Regions from separate parts of the Paenibacillus sp. GCM10027626 genome, predicted to be linked through region 3. Evidence: riboswitches for the same ligand, from Rfam matches in the RefSeq annotation. Region 3 holds a riboswitch; each other region holds the start of a gene.
The links. Region 3 has a riboswitch for cyclic di-AMP ahead of kdpA (potassium-transporting ATPase subunit KdpA). Riboswitches for the same ligand answer to the same signal wherever they lie in the genome.

Region 1 (4,254 bases), on a different contig from region 3:
GATCATTGCCGAGGCTGACGCTGTCGTTATTGCCAGTCCGGTTTATAAAGCTTCATATACAGGCGTGCTGAAGGCGTTTTTGGATTTGCTGCCGCAAAAGGGCCTGGAAGGCAAAGCGGTGCTGCCGCTCTTCATCGGCGGCACAATTGCGCATTTGCTGGCGATTGATTATGCGATGAAGCCGGTGCTGTCCGCGCTCTACGCAAAACATATTTCAACAGGGGTATTCGCTGTAGATTCGCAAATAGCCCGCACAGATAATGGCGGGTTCATTTTGAGCGAAGAGCTGACCGATCGGCTGGCGGGGGTGATTGAGACGTTTTTGCAGACTGCATCGTTATTCATTCAGCAAAAAAACGCCTGAAGGCGTCCTTGGTACTATCGCCAAGTTTTTTTCTTCTAACACCGGAGTTCAGGGGGCAAAAGCTCTGAAGGAGGGTGCCTGCAAAGCGATTTCATCTAACGGAAGCCACGGACCTTATTTCGCCAATTACCTTCCTTTTTGAAATCTGACGGAAGTGAGCGATCTTAATTCGACGTTTTCTTATGAAATCGGGCTCATCATCATCAAATAGGGGCTCACAGTTCCGTTACAATTTCAAATCGGTCGAATTTTCGCAAATAGCGGCTGTGGCATCCGTTAGATTAGGCGACACCAGCCAAAATTTTATAAATTCTTCTGTGGTAAAAAAATGCGTTTCCCTTTGCCTGGTATCGTGGTAAACTTGACTTTATAGAGTTTACAAGTTTCACCAAATAAATTCTATAAAATTTCAGGGGAAGAAGCTTGCCTCGCGCCAAGGATGGCTCAGCCGTTTCTTCTTAACTGGAAAATAATTGCTGAGTTGAGGGAAGGGGCAAAAAAAGGATGCTTTTACAAACCAATGATATCGTTTTGTTCCAAGGAGACAGCATTACAGACTGTGGGAGAAATCGTGAAAATGGCGATAATCTGGGAAGCGGCTACGCTTTTTTTGCCGCCTCTTGGTTTTCATATATGTACCCGGACAAGCAAGTGAAGTTTTATAACCGCGGCATTAGCGGCAATCGGGTAACCGATCTGCAGCAGCGCTGGCAGGAGGACTGCATCGATCTTAAGCCGACATGGGTATCGATTTATATCGGCATTAACGACACATGGCGCCGCTATGACAGCAACAATCCGATGAGCGTAGAGCAATATGAAGCGGGCTACCGCGATATTATTGAGCGCACGAAGGAAAAGCTGGATGCGCGCATCATTATGATAGAACCGTTCGTCCTGCCGCATCCGGCAGATCGCAAGCAGTGGCGCGAGGACCTCGATCCGAAAATCAATGTCGTGCGTGAGCTGGCGCGCGAGTATGGCGCGATGCTCATTCCTCTGGACGGCCTGTTTGCGCAAGCTTCGACTCGTGCCGCTTCCGAATATTGGGCGGGAGATGGCGTTCATCCTTCTCCGGCCGGCCATATGCTTATTGCGGATGCCTGGCTGAAGGCAGTGCAAGCGAAATAATTGAACAGTGTGGCTGCGCAGGGCATGATGTCCTGTGCAGCCTTTTTTATTGTGAGAAAAGCCTCTTTACAATTGCTCTTTTAGGCGGTACGATACGGATAATGAATTAGAATGACAACGCTGAGTTTCCGCAAGGGAAACGGGGGAACCGATAAGTGAGAAGCAGTTAGTAATGCAGGCTGCTTCACATGGGGGTGAATCCTGGCCAGAGATGGATGCGCTAGTGCAACAGCTCAGGATCAGGTAGGGCGACTCTCGCGTCCGAATCCGTCAGCTAACCTCGTAAGCGTACTGGGAGAGGTTGAGTGAAGAATGGAAAATGATGAATCGTTGCTGATATCGGCACCGAATACATCAGGGGAAAAGTTTATTAAGCAGCTAAAAAGACAAGGTGTTTCGTTTTCTGTCATTGTGAACAATCGTTCAGAGTATGAACGAATGGAAGAAATTGGCGTAGCGAGCATTGTAATGGTGAATACGAATGAAGAGAAGACCTGGCTGGTGCCGGATATGCGGATCGATAGTGTGTACCTGTTTGAAAAAAGCTTGACGCTATGCTGCCGTTATTTGCAAATTTGCCGGGGATGGACGAACAAGCCGATTTATATCGTGACGGACAGCATTCAGCCGCGCCATGTCTATAAAGGGCTAGGCGCCAATGACGTTATTCGTTCCCATGGCCGGGATCTGTCCTGTCTGCTAGCCGATGTGAAAGCGAGAGAGGCACATTAGCAGCAAAAAAATCCGTCTCACAGTAGCAGCCGCTACTCGGGAGACGGATTTTTCATTATGGACTTATTCGGCAGGCAGCTTCTTGCGCAGCTGTTCGAGCTGCTCATCAATCAGCGCCGATTTTGCCGGATCGGCTGTTGCCGCAGTTCCAGCTTGTGCGCCGTAGCCGCTGCCGTATGGCGGCGTGAACGGAGCTTGGCCGGCCAGCTCGAGATGCGCTTCCCACTGCATAATTTTTTCTTCAATGCGCTGGAAGCCGCGGGCTGCTGATCCGCCGTCGAGATTGGCGCCCATGCTGAAGCTTGGCATTGTCTGCCGCGATTGTACCGCCGCCTGCTTGACGCGGGCGGTTAATTCAGTGCGTTTCTTCTGCAATGCTTCCAGCTCTACCTTCGCTTCTTCAAGGCGATGAGCAAGCTCTGCCGAACGGCTCACCGCGGCGGAATGCCATTCCTGGTAGCTGACCGACTTTTCAGCGTAGTGAAGCTTTGTGCTCAGTGCTTCGCGGGCTTCGGCTTCACGATTGTTAGCCAATGCCTCGAGCGCTTTTTCCTCATACATATTGGCAAGCCGCGTGCTTTCTTCCAGTTGTGTCTTCAGACCGCGTGCAGTTGCTTCCTGCTTCACCTTTTCATTTTGCAATTGCTCAATTTCATCCTGCATATTGCGAACATACTGATTCATCATCATTACAGGATCTTCTAGCTTCTCCAATAACTCGTGGGCAGCAGCCTTCGTCAAATTAACCATTCGTGCAAAAACGCTCATGATATCATCTCCTAAGTAAAGTTTGTTGAATTAGTAATGGTAAGGGCCTTCGTGGTGCATATCATAGAAGGTAGGCTCTTTTGGCACAATTAGGGCAGCCAGGAAGTAGATGATGACGACGCTGCCTACGCTGAAAAATGCGGCGATAACCAGGGCGAGCCGGATTAATGTAGCGTCAATTCCGAAATATTTTGCGAGACCGCCGCAAAGCCCTGATAATTTGTGGTCTGTACGTGAACGGTAAAGTTTGTTCATGTCGATCGCTCCTTTTAAAAATATCTATCTATTATAATAAATTGTTTATGAAGTTATGCTGTGCTGCTTATGTCTTTATTGTAGCGGAGCAAGCGATCTGGCAAAACGGCCTTGCGACGGTTTTCGGCGCTAGCCTTGAGGCGGGGATGCAGTACGACCTCCGCCGTAAAAAAATGAAAAAGCCATCTCGAAAGCAGCGTTTGGCTGCCGAGATGGCTTTCTTATATTGCTAAGGGAAGAAACTTGCCTCGCACTAAGGACGGCTCAGCCGTTTCTTCTTGCTTAATCGTTTTTCTTTTTGGCGATCGAGAACATGATCGTTTTATTGTCGCTATCGACCAAAATGTTGACGGTGTCGTTGCCAACCGTCGTTTTCTTTGAGCTGACAGGCGTGCCTGCAGCAACTTCTGTGCAGACCGCTTCAAACCATTTGCGGAAAGCAAGGGCGTCCGGGCCGAACAAATCGTTCGTAAAGGATTGAATGACTTCCTGATTGCGGGCAAGCGTACCTTCGCGCAAACGGATCGTTATCCCATAAGTGTTGTAATGCGGGTCAAGCCAAATGGAGGCTTCTTCCGTGGCGCTTCCATTGCCCTTCTGCGCAGCTTGTACGCGCTCCAGCTCATCTTGATCCTTGAACAGACGAAGCGTGGTCTCAAACAGATCGTGGTTGGAGCCGCGCAGCTTTCCGGCTTTGGCCAAGGAATCGTAAGCGTCCCACATCCGTTTGTCGGGGAAGCTGATAATCTTTTGTCCGCCGCCCGGAATAGCGACTGCGCGCTGCAGCTGGTCTTCCTTCGGTTGGATGGAGATCCGCTGCGATTTGTCCGTCAGACGGTTAAGAATAACAAGTGCCTCCGAGCGGGTTACATAATCGCCGACTCCGAAATAACCGTTCGGATAGCCCTGCATAATTCCTTTTACTAATGCCTCGGCGATAAATTTCTGTTCGCGGTCGCTAGCGCTCATCAGATCCCCGTAGGAAGCGGCGAGCGTGCTGCTGA
Region 2 (4,254 bases), on a different contig from region 3:
TTCGCCCGCATGGGCTATGCCGGCGATTTCATAATGGCCGGGCAATGGTTTCCCAAACTGGCCGTTTTTGAACCGTCAGGCATGCGCGGCAGAACGGGTGAAGGCTGGAATGTGCATCAATATCATGGAAATTCCGAATTTTACAGCGATTTTGGCACCTACAGCGTGAAAATAAATGTGCCTGACGGTTATAAGGTTGCTGCCACAGGTTTTCAATCAGGGGCGCCAATCACTCAAAATGGGCGGCAGTCCTATCAATTTTATGCAGATGACGTGCACGATTTTGGCTGGTCTGCTTCTCCGGACTTTGTTTATGCAGAAGAGCCCTTCTCTACAACGGGCGTGCCGGGCGTAAGAATCAAGCTCTATCTTGATCCGCTTCATGCCGAGCTGAAGGACCGCTATATGCATGCCGCTAAATCCGCACTGACTAAATTTGCGCAGTGGTATGGGACATACCCTTATTCAACCTTGTCTATAGTCGTTCCGCCAAAAGGGGGGAACGGGGCGGGAGGAATGGAATACCCTACACTTGTTACAGCCTTCTCCGCCGATAATGAGAACCCGGGCTTTGAGCTTGAACGAACAGTCGTGCATGAAATCGGCCACCAATACTGGTACGGCATGGTCGCTACCAATGAATTCGAGGAGGCCTGGCTCGACGAAGGCTTCACTTCCTATGCCGAAGATAAAGTGATGGAAAGCGAATACGGCGTCACGCCAAATCTTGCGCTCGAAGCCAGCTATATGACCGATCCTGCACCGCTGAAACAGCTCGCCTGGTCCTACCATGACCATAATCATTATGCCGAAAATGTATATATGCGCGCCAAGCTCGTGCTGACCGGGATTGAAAACCAAGTCGGCGACGCAGCAATGCGGAAGATTCTGCGCACTTACTTTCAGAAATATAAATTCAAGCATCCTTCGACGGCCGATTTTCAGCGAGTGGTCGAAGAGGTGACGAAAACAAAATGGAACGACTATTTCAGCCAGTTCGTGTATGGCGACGCTATGGCCGATTATTCCGTAGAAGCGATCCAAGTGCGCGCCGTACAATCCGAGGGGAATAAGCAGCAGTATGAATCAAGCGTCCTGATTAAAAGGAATGGCGGCATTTACGGACCGCTCCCCATTTTGTTCAAGTTTGCTGATGGCACCACGCTCACGAAAAAATGGGACGGACAAGAAGCCCACATCCAGTACAGACTGCTGCATGACTCGCCATTGCTATGGGCTGCCGTCGATCCCCACGGCACGAATGTTCTGGACAACCAGCATATCAACAACTTTATGAAAGCCGAGCTGCCTGAAAAAACCCGCACACGCTGGAGTCTGATGGTCAGCAAGCTGGTCGAGGGGCTATTCGGCACAGTAGCGTGGTAATTCATCATAAAGCAGTAATGAAAGGAGGCGCTAGCATGAAAAATTATGTCAAACGGGGCTGGAAGCTGACATTTAAGCACATCTACATTATGATCGCCTTGTTTATATATGAACTGATATGGGGCTTCTTCATCTATCGTACTGTCGAATCGATCGTAGTGCCGCTGCTCCGCAGATTCCCGGATACCCTTGGCATCGATAGTGCTATACCCTTGTTTCTGGCCGAGGCCCAGTTTCGGCTGATGAAGACAGATCTCATTTCGCCCTATTTATGGTTGTTTGGCGGCCTGCTGGGAGTGCGTATATTAATAACACCGATCATCAATGCCGGCCTCCTCTATTCCCTATGCCACACAAACGATGATGGCAATACGCATTTTCTGCAAGGAATCCGCACCGCCTGGAGGCCAATTACACTGCTCTATTTTATCGAAACGCTCCTCATGCTGACACCACTTGCATGGCTGCTGCCCCTAGCGTGGAAACTGCTGGTTTCCAGCGGATCGCTGACCGGGCTGCTGGAGGAAATGATGCCTTACATTGCCGGCTGGCTGGCCTGGGCCGTATTGCTGCATCTTCTGTTTTTGGCCATGCAGCTTGGCGCTGTATCGGGAACCGGGATTTGGCGCACCTTATGGACGGCCTTGCGCCGCATACTCCCCTTCCTTGCAATTTCCTTTATGATGTGGCTAATGAGCATTTTTGTCAGCGCCACAGTGACCTCAGTTTCCATGATGCTGGCCGGCCTTGTCGCACTCATTGTAAATCAAACCTATTATCTGATACGTACCCTGATGAAAGTATGGACAATCGCCGCCCAATATGAAACCCTCCGCACAGATACATAATTGGTGAAGAACGGGCTCCGCAGCAGCGGAGCCTGTTTTCGTTATGAAAATTTCGGCCTTTACGATTAAAATCGCAAAAAGTTGCACTCTTAGAATTCTAATTTGTGAACATTATGTGAACTTAGCAGGGAAAATGCAAAAATACGCGAATTTATACTCCCGGAAATGAAAAATTTGCCGAATTCTCGTGAGAGAAACGGGGGAACCATCTTTGGGTGAATTGATCTCGTCCTCTGTCTTAATGAAGGACTGGAGGAGAGAGATCATAGGGGACCTTCAACCGAACCCCACAGCTAACCTCGTAGGCGTTGGAAGGAGTACCTTGTTTTGAAAAAGCTTTCTGCTTTGCTGATCGCCCTCTCTTTAATGCTTGTATTCCAAGTTGCAAGCGCCTTCGCGGCCGAGTCAAAGATGGACAGCATTATTAGCGATGTGATCGGCACGCCGTATCATTATGGCGGAACGACTACAAAGGGTTTTGATTGCTCCGGATTTACGATGTACGTATTTAAAAAAATCGGCGTCTCAATCTCGCGCACATCCGGATCCCAATCCAAGCTGGGCAAAAAAGTAGCCAAAAGCGACCTCATTCCCGGCGATCTCGTATTTTTCAATACGAGCGGCAAGGGCATTTCGCATGTTGGCATCTATGTTGGAGATAACAAGTTTGCACATTCTTCCTCCAGCAAAGGTGTAACTATAAGCGGCCTGAGCGATTCCTATTATGAAAAACGCTATGTAACTGCTCGCCGTGTAATGAGCACGGAAACGTTCGAAAAGTACGCCGACGAGCCTACTGATGAGCCTGTAGACGATCAGGACGTTGACTAAAGCATCCTTTAAGGATGCCTAATAAGACCACAGCTACTTTGTCTTTCGCGACGGACAAGCTGTGGTCTTGTTATTTTCAAGTATATAATAGAAGCAGCAATCCGATCCTGTGATTATATTCTTGTTTATGAAGGAGACGCTTCCCGTGACCCTGTCCAACTATCATCCCGTCCTGGCCGAATGGTTCGGGCTTACTTTCGGCCAGGCGACCGACGTGCAGTTGCAAGCCTGGTCAGCCATTGCAAAAGGTGATCATACCCTTATTGCCGCGCCGACAGGATCGGGAAAAACACTAGCCGCCCTGCTCCCTTGCCTGGATAAGCTGGTAAAGGGGAAATCTGCCGCAGCCAGCTGGCAGCCTGGGGTGCGCATTTTATATGTCACACCGCTCAAAGCCTTAAATAATGATATTCATCAGCACCTGCTCCATTTTATAGAAGAAATCGAGTCTTATGCCGCCAATACTGCAGAAGGCCGGTGGCCGTCCATTTCTTCCGCCGTTAGAACCGGCGATACGAAAGCCAGCGAACGCGCCAAAATTTTGCGCCGGCCGCCGGACGTACTCGTTACGACTCCCGAATCGCTTTATTTGCTGCTGACTGCAGAAAAAGGACGCAGCGCGCTGCAAACGACGACAGCTGTTATTGTCGATGAAATCCACGGACTCGCCGGGGATAAGCGCGGCGCCCATCTTTCCCTTTCACTGGAGCGGCTGACTGCGCTTTGTCCTCACAAAGTTCAGCGCATCGGAGTATCTGCTACGCAAAAACCGCTAGAGCGCATCGCCCGCTTCTTGGGGGGATGGGAGTCGGCTTTAGCGGAGCCGCGGCCTGTAACCATTATTGAAAGCCATATGACGAAAGCTATGCAGGTTCAAGTCATGATGCCGGAATATGACGAGCAGCTGCAAAACAGGGAAAACGCCTGGACGCCGATAATCAGCATGCTGATGCACCTCATGCAGTCTGCACGCTCAGTCTTGTTGTTCGTAAACAGCCGCCGCTTATGTGAACGGCTCGTCCTGCGCTTGAACGACCATACCGGCTACCAGTTCGCCCGTGCTCACCACGGCAGCCTCGCCCGCGAACGGCGGCTTGAGGTCGAGCAATTGCTGAAAAATGGCGATCTGCGCTGTCTGGTCGCTACTTCTTCGCTTGAGCTTGGCATCGATGTCGGGCATGTCGACCTT
Region 3 (4,254 bases):
CCGGTTATGTCCGGCAATCCGAGGTCCAGAACGATCAAGTCCGGCAACACCAAGGAAGCCTGTCGGAGACCCTCCTCTCCTGTTGAGGCTTCGTAGACGGCAAATTGATGGGCTTGCAGGGTTACTTTCAGCAGTTTGCGAATTTGGGCTTCGTCATCGACAATGAGGATGCGCGCCCCATGTTCATTCGTAGTCATGATTTTTCGTTCCCCTTTCTTGAGCTGCGGCAGGGAGGGTGTCTTGCTTGTTCAAGGGAAGCGTTATCGTCACGACGGTACCCTGTGGTTGATTCGGGTTCGCCGCGATCGTGCCCTCATGAAGCTCCACGATTCCTTTGCATATAGCGAGCCCCAATCCAGTACCAGTAATTTGCCTCGCTTTATCTGAACGGTAAAATTTTTCGAAGATCCGGTCGTATTCATACTCGTTCAGTCCGATCCCTGCATCGGAGACAGAAATGACAATCATGTCTTCCCCTATCCGTACGGACAGGACGATCTCACTGTAATCCGGACTATATTTGATCGCATTGCTGACTATATTGACCAGCATTTGCTCCAGCAGCACTTCATCGCCCAGTACGATGATGGGGCCGTCATCCGGCAGCTCGGCGCGAAGCTTGCGATGCTGCTGAAAGTCTTTGACTTGCGATAACGTGACGCCGATCAAATCTTCCACATCGCACCAATTTTTCTTCAAACGCAGCATCCCGCTCTCAAGCTGTACCATACTGAGCAAATTCACCACCAGCCGATTCATCCGAAGTGCGCCGTCCCGAATCGTGCAAAGAAGCTCCATTCGATCTTCCGAAGAGAAAAGATGCTCCCCTTCGATAAGACCGGTTGCCGAGCCGATGATGGCTGCCAAAGGGGTGCGCAGCTCATGGGAGACAGAGTTCAGAATAGCGGTACGAAGCCGTTCCGATTCTGCCGTGATTTGCGCGATTTTGGCTTCCTCCGCTAGCTTGAAACGAGCGATTGCACTGGCCGCTAAGCTCCCGAGAGCCTCAAGTAGCCGCTTTTGCTCTGTTGTGATCTCGGTCCGCTCTTGTTTCGGATAAAGTGCCATGACGCCATATTTGCGGTCCTCGGTCTGAAGCGGAATGAAATAACCCGTGACTTCGTGCAAGCGCGAAATCCTCATTCCCGCCGCCTCGCCACCGTGTTCAAACAACCGCGCCGCAACAGAGACTTCCGCATTCTCTTGCCTGTAATCGGGAAGATTGGCGGAACCATGGGCAAGCGCCAACTTGTTCCTGTCATCCGCCAAATAGATCGCAATTTCCATGTCAAAGGTCTGCGAAACCTGCCTAGAAAAATTGTCCAGCATGGAATGGATGTCCGCGTTCGCGCTCATCTGTTTGCTAAGCGCGTACAGGGCAGCGGTGTGAGCCTCCTTTTGCTTCGAATAGAGGACCTGCTGCTTCAGCCTGGCCGCCAAGCTGCCTGTTAATGCTGCAACCGCCAAATAAACGCCAAATGAAACCAGATAGCGCAAGTCCGACACGCTAAAGCTCAGGACAGGAGGTACGAAGAAGAAGTTGAAGGCCAAGACACCCAGGATTGCCGCGTAAAAAGCAGGGCCCAGTCCCCCAAAGACGGCACTGAAAAGAACCGGGAGTAGATAGATAATGGCAATATTAACTAAATCAAACGCAAGACCAAATGGTTTTAATACCATTGTCAGAAGAACGATCAGCACAGTCGTGCTTATGTAGGATCGCAGCGGCGTCCATACCGTATTCAGTCCAGGCATAACGAACCACATCCTGCTCTTTTTTTCAAAATATAAGAAAGTATAAGTTTCACCATATACATGGCTGCCTCGCGCCAAGGACCGCGTCTGCCTTTTCAGCTTGGAAGCTCACTCTCTAGGTTACCGTAAAAAAGGAGTAAAAGAAACAGGCGTAAGGTGTAAAAATTCCATAAAAATGATTGAAAAGCCTTATAAGAGTGAGAAAAACCGAGAAAAATGAAGATCTTCTGCAAAGCTTATCTTTTGCCAACCATAAACGCTATATTTTAACGGTTATACAATTGTTCTTCGCTTTACAGGTTTTTGGTCTAGGAGTAACATACGATCCATGATCTGAAAATGATTTACATCGCTGAATTCTTCGTTTGAAACGAAGGAGCGGGGGAACCAATTAAGAAGCCGGGCATACCGGCTTCATGGGGTGAATCGCCGGTAAATCCGGCGTAGGGTGACTCTTACGCCCGAATCCGGCAGCTAACCTCGTAAGCGTCTTTAAGAGAGGCAACAATTGTCGTCATTAGACACAGTGTTTTTCCTGTGCTTATGAAGCTGACGAAGAGTTCCTCTTCTGAAAGCTTCTTTTTTGTTGCCAAAATCAAGAAATCGGGATTGGAGGGAGAACGTTCATGATTGTAGTTGCCATTTTTACCGTTTTTATCTTTCTGTATCTTATTTTTGCCTTGGCGAACCCGGAAAAGTTTTAATCGCTTTTTATGAAAATGTTTGAGGAGGGCACGATATGGCCATTTTGCAGCTGATAGCGGTCATTCTGTTTTTAATCTTTCTGGTCAAACCTTTGGGGACGTACATCTTTCATGTCTTTTCCGATCAGCCCAACCGGACGGACAATATATTCGGACCGGTCGAGAAAATGATCTACAGGATAGCCGGTTTGAAAAATCGTGCGGAAATGAGCTGGAAACGGTACACGCTCAGTTTGATCTTGACCAATGTTGTCTTGGTAGTGGTCAGTTATTTGATATTACGCATGCAGAAAGGGCTGCCGCTCAACCCGAATGGCATAGATAACATGGAGCCTGCGCTTTCTTTTAATACCGTCATCAGCTTTATGACAAATACGAACCTGCAGCACTACAGCGGTGAAACGGGTCTGTCCTATTTTTCGCAAATGGCCGTCATTATGATGATGATGTTTGCATCGGGGGCAACCGGCATCGTCGTAGCGATCGCATTCATTCGGGGTCTGACGAGCAAAGGAAAAACGCTCGGCAACTTCTTCACCGATTTTGTCAAAGCGCACACGCGCCTGCTCATCCCGCTGGCTGTCATCGTGACGCTGGCGCTGGTCGCGCTGAAAGTGCCGCAAACGCTCAATCCGACCGTTCAGGCGACAACGATTGAAGGCGAGACGCAGCAAATTGCGATCGGTCCGGTAGCTTCCCTCGTATCGATCAAGCACTTGGGAACGAACGGGGGAGGATATATGGGCGTTAATTCGGCGCACCCGTTCGAAAATCCGAGCCCGCTCACGAACGTGATCGAGATGCTGTCGATGTGGTGTATTCCGGCCGCGCTTACCTATACGTTGGGCAGATTCGCGCGAAATCAAAAACAGGGCTGGATTATTTTCAGCGCGATGCTCGTGATGTTTGTCGCTTTCCTCTCGCTTGCGTACACAGCGGAAATGCGGGGGAATCCGGCTCTCAATGCGCTTGGAGTCGATGCTTCACAAGGGAATATGGAAGGCAAGGAAGTCCGGTTCGGGGTTGCGCAGTCTGCCTTGTTTACGACGGTTACGACCGCGGCGACAACCGGGTCCGTCAATAACATGCACGATACGTTGACACCGCTGGGCGGTCTTGTCCCGCTGGTGCAAATGATGCTAAACTGCGTGTTCGGCGGCGAAGGCGTGGGGCTGGTGAACATGCTCATGTATGCGATATTGGGCGTCTTCCTCTGCGGGTTGATGGTTGGCCGTACGCCGGAATTTATGGGCCGCAAAATTGAAGCCCGCGAAATGAAACTGATTGCCATCGCGATACTGGCTCATCCGTTTATTATTCTAGTGCCGACGGCCATTGCCTTTTTGACGGACTTGGGGAAAGGGGCCATCAGCAATCCCGGATTCCATGGCATATCGCAGGTGTTGTATGAATATACGTCTTCAGCTGCAAATAACGGCTCCGGCTCGAAGGTCTGGGTGACAACACGACGTTCTGGAACATTTCAACGGGATTGATCATGCTGTTCGGAAGGTACGTTTCCATCGTGGCACTGCTTGGTGTTGCCGGTTCCTTAGCGGTAAAGCAATGGGTGCCGGAAAATATCGGAACGCTCCGTACCGACACCAAAATGTTTGCGGGCATTCTCATCGGGACGGTATTGATTATCGGGGCATTGACCTTTTTGCCAACCCTTGCGCTCGGCCCGATTGCAGAGTATTTGACGCTCCAGAAATAGAAGAGGTGAAACCATGAGTACGAAAAGAAGAAGCATGCTGTCTGCAGTGATTGTTAAAAAAGCGATCGCGGACAGCTT

Region 1: linked by a shared signal. The riboswitch ahead of ACFQ0N_RS08580 (hypothetical protein) and the one ahead of kdpA (potassium-transporting ATPase subunit KdpA) in region 3 are both predicted to bind cyclic di-AMP.
Region 2: linked by a shared signal. The riboswitch ahead of ACFQ0N_RS14615 (C40 family peptidase) and the one ahead of kdpA (potassium-transporting ATPase subunit KdpA) in region 3 are both predicted to bind cyclic di-AMP.

What each region holds. Positions count from the first base shown of each region.
Region 1 is NZ_JBHTHC010000003.1:331,770-336,023, reverse strand. Features, by position in the region: gene ssuE (NADPH-dependent FMN reductase) at 1-364, shown strand, start outside; gene ACFQ0N_RS08585 (SGNH/GDSL hydrolase family protein) at 869-1,495, shown strand; cyclic di-AMP (ydaO/yuaA leader) riboswitch at 1,604-1,800, shown strand; gene ACFQ0N_RS08580 (hypothetical protein) at 1,808-2,227, shown strand; gene ACFQ0N_RS08575 (PspA/IM30 family protein) at 2,291-2,995, opposite strand; gene ACFQ0N_RS08570 (PspC domain-containing protein) at 3,026-3,250, opposite strand; gene ACFQ0N_RS08565 (S-layer homology domain-containing protein) at 3,533-4,254, opposite strand, start outside.
Region 2 is NZ_JBHTHC010000006.1:359,521-363,774, reverse strand. Features, by position in the region: gene ACFQ0N_RS14625 (M1 family metallopeptidase) at 1-1,386, shown strand, start outside; gene ACFQ0N_RS14620 (hypothetical protein) at 1,422-2,234, shown strand; cyclic di-AMP (ydaO/yuaA leader) riboswitch at 2,400-2,557, shown strand; gene ACFQ0N_RS14615 (C40 family peptidase) at 2,562-3,065, shown strand; gene ACFQ0N_RS14610 (DEAD/DEAH box helicase) at 3,211-4,254, shown strand, end outside.
Region 3 is NZ_JBHTHC010000007.1:59,112-63,365, reverse strand. Features, by position in the region: gene ACFQ0N_RS15055 (response regulator) at 1-197, opposite strand, end outside; gene ACFQ0N_RS15050 (ATP-binding protein) at 184-1,755, opposite strand; cyclic di-AMP (ydaO/yuaA leader) riboswitch at 2,096-2,259, shown strand; partial or broken gene kdpA (potassium-transporting ATPase subunit KdpA) at 2,495-4,176, shown strand; gene kdpB (potassium-transporting ATPase subunit KdpB) at 4,190-4,254, shown strand, end outside.